3 regions of the Anoxybacillus sp. PDR2 genome follow, and region 1 is predicted to be linked to each of the others. Evidence: riboswitches for the same ligand, from Rfam matches in the RefSeq annotation. Region 1 holds a riboswitch; each other region holds the start of a gene.
What was found. A riboswitch is a leader RNA that binds a small molecule or an ion and turns the genes downstream of it on or off. The one in region 1 is predicted to bind thiamine pyrophosphate.

Region 1 (2,269 bases):
CGGCCTCTCGCAAATAATCGAACGCATTGGCGACAACGAAATCAACGTTCGTAAAACCGTTTAGTGCTGCGTTTCGTTTCGCTGTCTCAATCGCGTGATCGGAAATATCGACAGCGGTGACATGCTTTGCTCCGTATAAACAAGCATTGAGCATAAACGAGCCTGTATGGGTGAAACAATCCAAAACGGTTGTATCCGTGTCGATGAGCGGGCGAATGGCGGCGCGGTTTTGCCGTTGGTCAAAGAAAAACCCTGTTTTTTGCCCGTTTTCAATATCAACGATGTATTTTACCCCGTTTTCTTCAATGATCACTTCTGTATCGCATGTGCCGTACCAAAATCCTTTTTCTTGCTCAAGCCCTTCCAGCTCGCGGACATATACATCATTGCGCAAATAAATCGCTTTTGGTTGAAATACTTCAAGCAAGCCTTTTAAAATCCAGTCTTTTCGCTTTTCCATTCCAAGGGAAAGAATTTGCACAACAAGTACATCTTCGTATTTATCGACAATAAGCCCCGGCAAAAAATCGGCTTCACCATAAATGGCGCGACAAGAACGGACACCTGGAATCATTCGTTCCCGATATGCCCATGCTTGACGAATCCTTTCCATGAAAAATGTTTCGTTCAATTCTTCGTCTGCATGGTGAGTTAAGACGCGCACAATCATTTGTGAACGAGGATTAATATACCCCTTTGCGAGAAAGTAATGCTGATGGTTATAGACGTTCACAAAATCGCCTGGTTCAAAATCACCTTCAATGTAGTCTACTTCACTTTGAAAAATCCAAGGATGGCCTTGCTCCAGCCGCTTTTTGCGCTTTCGCTTCAAAAAAACGTTTGCCACATTCTTCACTCCATTAAATTAAGTTATTTGCCTTCTCTATCATACAGAATTGCCGATTAGGAAGCAATGATAGGAGGGGAGACTTGACAATCATACGAACAGTGATATGATAAATTTAAATAACTTTATATCCATGCTTCTAATCATCCACTAGGGGGGCCTTTAGATAGGCTGAGATCAAAGTGTGCCTTTGAGACCCTTAGAACCTGATCTGGATTATGCCAGCGTAGGGAAGTGGAAGTGGCGTACTGGCTTTATAAATGTTTGTAAACCACTTTCTTTGCGCTCGCGAAAGAAAGTGGTTTTTTATTGATTCAAGCATGGATATGTTTCCAAATGAAGGAGGGATTGACATGTCATTTTCACAGTTATTGCGTCAAAAGGTAGACGCTATTTGGGAGGCAAGCTTTCATCATCCATTCGTCAAGGAGCTTGGTGAGGGAGCGCTCGACCTGGCGTGCTTTCGTTATTATGTTTTGCAAGATTCCTATTATTTAAGCCATTTTGCTAGAGTACAAGCGCTTGGAGCTGCACGAGCGTTTGATTTGGCAACAACAGCGCGGATGGCGCATCATGCGCAAAATACTCAGCAAGCGGAACTATCTTTGCATGAGAAGTTTGCAAAGCAGCTCGGAATCACGGAGGAGGAAAAAGCTTCGTTCGTTCCGGCACCGACGGCTTACGCCTATACTTCTCATTTGTACAGGGCAGCGTATGAAGGTCATTTAGGCGATGTGATTGCTGCTATTTTACCATGCTATTGGCTTTATTACGAAATTGGTGAGAGATTAAAGCATTGTACGCCGCAGGAGCCGATTTATCAAGAATGGATTGCCGCTTATGGATCGGAATGGTTCCGTCAGTTAGTGGAAGAACAAATTCAGCGATTAGATACGGTAGCAGAAAACGTGTCGGAAGCGGATCGCAAGCGAATGGAACAGCATTTTATCATTAGCAGCCAATACGAATATTCATTTTGGGAAATGGCGTACCGTTTAGAAACATGGCCAATTCAAGGAAAGGAGAAAGTAAAGGATGCAGACAACCAAGGGATTGAAATTAGCTGATATTTTAATTACAATTGTCATTTCCATTGTATTTGGAATTGTGTATAAGCTATGGGGACCATTCTACTATTTTGTTAAGCCGTTTGGCTTCCATCTTGATCAACTCATTTATGGAATGTGGTTCATTGCCGCTACTGTTGCCTTTTTAATTATTCGCAAGCCTGGTATTGCCCTTTTGGCGGAAATTGCTGCTTCATCAAGCGAATTTGTGACCGGCTCTGAGTGGGGACTTGAAGTATTAATTTACGGTGTCGTACAAGGATTGTTTGCAGAGCTTGCTTTCGCTGCGTTCCGCTATAAGCGATTTGATGTGTTTGTTGTGTCGCTTGCGGCGATTGGCTCAACCATTGGTTCG
Region 2 (2,269 bases), 1.4 Mb from region 1:
TATGAGATTGTATACGGGGTTCGCAACCGCCGCGATACAGATACGTTTTTCAAGCGTCATACAGCACAGGGATTTTATAGAATGATGAAGGCGATGGGCGTTCACCTTATATATAATCATGCCGATTACCGCTTGATGAGCAGGCGGGCGGTTGAAGAGCTGGAACGATTTGAAGAAGCCAATTTATTTTTGCGAGGAATTGTTCCATTGCTTGGATTTCGTTCAACTGTTGTTTATTATGATCGAAAGGAACGACTTGCCGGTGAAACAAAATATCCGCTAAAAAAAATGATTTCCTTTGCTCTTGACGGTATTACGTCATTTAGTGTGACACCTATTCGTTTTATTTCCATGATCGGGTTGGTTTCTTTTTTTGTCAGCCTGTTATTTGGTGCTTACTTCCTGTTTTTAAAATGGACCGGTCACACACAAACGGGATGGACATCGTTGATTACATCGATTTGGCTGCTTGGAGGATTGCAGCTGATTGCTTTTGGGCTAATCGGTGAATACATCGGAAAGATTTATAAAGAAACGAAACGGCGCCCTCGTTATATTGTGGATTTAGATTTATTTAATTTGCCATTGCCGCGATCTTCCTCGTTTCATGAAGAGCCAAGAAGAACGGAATCATTGCCGGGAGGGAGCACATAATTTTTTGCTTGCATTCTCGGGCGAGAAGGGGTAGACTGTGCTTGTAAACAGTGAAAAGGATACGGGAGTCTGTGGAATCAGGCTGAGAGTACGGCTATCATCCGCCGTTGACCGTTTGAACCTGTTGGGTAATGCCAGCGTAGGGAAAGTGATAGAGGCGATATAGATGCACTTTGCTTACGCGCAAAGTGCATTTTTATTTGCAAATCCAGCTGGACAAACGAATAAGGGAGAGGATGGAAAAGATGAATTTGCAACATGTGGCAGAAGTACTCGATCAAGTGCGCAAGGCTAATCCACTTGTGCATAACATCACAAATGTAGTTGTGACCAATTTTACAGCAAATGGTCTGCTTGCGCTTGGCGCTTCACCAGTGATGGCCTATGCCAAGCAAGAAGTAGCGGATATGGCGCGAATTGCCGGAGCGCTTGTTTTAAATATCGGCACGCTAAATGAACAGGAAATTGAAGCGATGCTGATTGCCGGCAAGGCAGCAAATGAACAGAGAGTTCCTGTGATTTTCGATCCGGTTGGAGCGGGAGCGACGCCATATCGCACGGAAACCGCCCGAAAAATAGTCCGTCAATTAAATATTGCCGTCATCCGCGGCAATGCAGCAGAAATCGCGAATGTTATCGGCGAGCGGTGGGAGATTAAAGGAGTGGATGCCGCCGAAGGAAGCGGCGATGTGGTGGCACTAGCGAAAAAAGCAGCACAGCAGTTAAAAATGACAGTCGCTATTACCGGAAAGGACGATGTTGTCACAGACGGAGCGACGGTTTATGTGGTTCATAACGGTCATTCGCTGTTAACAAAAGTCACTGGGACAGGCTGCCTTGTCACATCTGTAATCGGAGCGTTTGCGGCTGTTGAAAAGGACTATGCAGCAGCGGCAACAGCGGCGCTTGTCAGCTATGGCGTGGCGGCGCAACTAGCTGCTGATGAAGCGGCAGAGTATGGGCCTGGAAGCTTTCAAATCGCCTTTTTAAATCAGTTGGCCAAAGTTGGCGCGGAGGCCATTAGTCAATATGGCTCCTTTACCAAAGTTGAATGAAGGGGAGAGACATGGTGAATCAAGTTTATAAAGCATTAACGATTGCTGGGTCAGACAGTGGAGGTGGAGCCGGCATTCAGGCGGATTTAAAAACATTTCAAGAGTTACGCGTCTTTGGAATGTCTGCATTAACGGCGGTAACGGCGCAAAATACGCTTGGCGTGCAGGGAGTGTATCCGCTTTCTGTAGAAGCCGTTGAGCAGCAGATTGAATCCATTGGTACGGACTTAGGAGCAGACGCCGTCAAAACGGGCATGTTGTTTAATGCAGATATCATCCAAGCCGTAGCGAAAAAGGTGAAGCAATTTGGCTGGCGTCGGCTTGTCGTTGACCCGGTTATGATCGCTAAAGGCGGGGCACCACTTTTACAGGAAGCAGCGGTGTCAGCGTTAAAAACACATTTGTTGCCGCTGGCGATGGTAGCCACTCCTAACATTCCAGAGGCAGAAGTATTGACGGGGATGAAGATCCGCACATTAGAGGAACGCCAAGAAGCGGCAAAACAGCTTCACAAAATCGGAGTCACGTACGTGGTCATTAAAGGAGGCCACGATGATGTT
Region 3 (2,269 bases), 240 kb from region 1:
AGTCGCTGCGAATACAGAACAGGTGACCACGAATGCAGGTGAAATGTTGATGAAAGCGGCAGCAGGAAAACAATCGATTGAAAAAATGGAAGAGCAAATGCGTTTTATTCATGAGCATGTCCAATTGCTCGGTCAAATCATTAAAGGATTAGGAGAACGTTCTACTGAAATCGGCCAAATCACGCAAGTCATCACAGGGATTTCTTCACAAACCAACTTGCTCGCATTAAATGCGGCAATCGAGGCAGCGCGGGCGGGAGAGCAAGGGAAGGGATTTGCCGTTGTCGCTGATGAAGTGAGAAAGCTGGCGGAGCAATCGGCACAATCCGCCCAGCAAATTACAAAATTAATTGATGACATTCAACAAGAAACCGATAAAGCCATTGGGTCAATGGATGTTGTTGCCGATGAAGTTTCTCAAGGGCTTCATGTCGTTCAAACAGCCGGACTTTCTTTTGAACAAATCCGGCAATCTATTAACGGGGTCAATGAACAAATTGAAGGAGTTTCAGTCGTGATTCGCCAAATGACGCAAAGCGCCCAGAACGTTGCTTCAGCCATTGAACATATGGCAGAAATCGTGGAACAATCGTCAGCGGGCTCTAGCCATATTTCAGCAGCGACCCAAGAACAGATGGCTTCTATGGAAGAAATCGCTTCTTCTGCTTCTGCGCTGAATGAAATGGCTGGAGAAATGCAGAATCTATTAGGGAAATTTCGGGTATAGGAAAACATAAGAAAAATGTTTACATAAATGAATAAATATGCTAAAATTTCTCTAAAAGTAAATAATGGATCTACTAGGGGAGTCCAATAGCTTGGACTGAGAGAAGAACGCGCGAAAGTTCTTTGACCCTTTGAACCTGATCTGGGTTATGCCAGCGTAGGGAAGTAGATAGTGGGAGTATGGATTGTTGCATATACTTTGCGCTATTTGTTGATTCCATCGGGTTCTCTTTTTGGAGAACCCGATTTTTGCTTTTTCCCCACCGTCTTTTTTTCGTACGTTTTGGTGTAGCCCTTAGATCGAATGAAACAAAAAGGAGGAAGGGTTGCATGCAAAACGTTTTATCTTCTATGCCGTTTTCAGCCAGTAAAAAAGTGTATGTAGAAGGATCGCGTCCTGATATTCGCGTTCCTATGCGTGAAATTACGCTAAGCCCAACCAAGACGGAAGCCGGAGAGTCTAAAAACGATCCGATCTGTGTATATGACACAAGCGGACCGTATACCGACACGGAATTTCAAGCAGATATTTACCGCGGGCTTCCTGAACTGCGCAAGCGTTGGATTTTAGAAAGAGACGATGTCGAGGAATATGAAGGACGGCCCGTGCGTCCAGAGGACAACGGTCTCTCGAAAGGAAAGGAATCGAACGTCTATCTTCCCTTTAAGCGGACGCCGCTACGCGCCAAAAATGGCAAGGCAGTCACACAAATGCATTATGCGAAACGCGGAATCGTTACTCCGGAGATGGAATTTGTCGCTATTCGGGAGCAGATGGATCCAGAGCTGGTCCGTCAAGAGATCGCGGCCGGGCGGGCGATTATCCCAGCCAATATCAACCATCCGGAAAGTGAACCAATGATTATTGGGAGACGTTTTCATGTCAAAATTAACGCTAATATCGGCAATTCAGCCGTCACTTCATCAATTGACGAGGAAGTGGAGAAAATGCTCTGGGCTGTCCGCTGGGGAGCAGATACGATTATGGATTTATCAACAGGAAAGCAGATTCATACGACGAGAGAGTTTATTATTCGCAATTCCCCTGTTCCGGTTGGGACGGTTCCGATCTATCAAGCGTTGGAAAAGGTGAATGGAATAGTTGAAGATTTATCGTGGGAAGTTTATCGCGATACACTGATTGAGCAGGCTGAACAAGGAGTTGACTATTTTACGATTCACGCTGGGGTATTGCTTCGTTATATACCGTTGACCATTGGAAGAACAACAGGAATTGTGTCGCGCGGTGGCTCGATTATGGCGCAATGGTGTTTGGCCCATCATCAGGAAAATTTCTTATACACTCATTTTGAGGAAATTTGCGAAATTTTAAAGTCCTATGATATCGCCATATCGTTAGGAGACGGTTTGCGGCCTGGATCGATTGCCGATGCCAATGATGAAGCGCAATTTGCAGAATTAGAGACGCTTGGCGAGCTCACTCAAATAGCATGGAAGCATGATGTCCAAGTGATGATTGAAGGGCCTGGGCATGTGCCGATGGATAAAATCAAAGAAAATGTCGACAGGCAGATGGAGATTT

Region 2: it holds a riboswitch for thiamine pyrophosphate, as region 1 does, so the genes downstream of both, thiM (hydroxyethylthiazole kinase) here and tenA (thiaminase II) in region 1, are expected to answer to the same signal.
Region 3: it holds a riboswitch for thiamine pyrophosphate, as region 1 does, so the genes downstream of both, thiC (phosphomethylpyrimidine synthase ThiC) here and tenA (thiaminase II) in region 1, are expected to answer to the same signal.

Annotation. Positions count from the first base shown of each region.
Region 1 is NZ_CP047158.1:727,918-730,186, forward strand. Features, by position in the region: gene GRQ40_RS03550 (class I SAM-dependent rRNA methyltransferase) at 1-847, opposite strand, end outside; TPP riboswitch at 990-1,097, shown strand; gene tenA (thiaminase II) at 1,201-1,914, shown strand; gene GRQ40_RS03560 (ECF transporter S component) at 1,883-2,269, shown strand, end outside.
Region 2 is NZ_CP047158.1:2,155,817-2,158,085, reverse strand. Features, by position in the region: gene GRQ40_RS10315 (glycosyltransferase family 2 protein) at 1-654, shown strand, start outside; TPP riboswitch at 706-817, shown strand; gene thiM (hydroxyethylthiazole kinase) at 900-1,709, shown strand; gene thiD (bifunctional hydroxymethylpyrimidine kinase/phosphomethylpyrimidine kinase) at 1,721-2,269, shown strand, end outside.
Region 3 is NZ_CP047158.1:489,091-491,359, forward strand. Features, by position in the region: gene GRQ40_RS02380 (methyl-accepting chemotaxis protein) at 1-727, shown strand, start outside; TPP riboswitch at 793-907, shown strand; gene thiC (phosphomethylpyrimidine synthase ThiC) at 1,057-2,269, shown strand, end outside.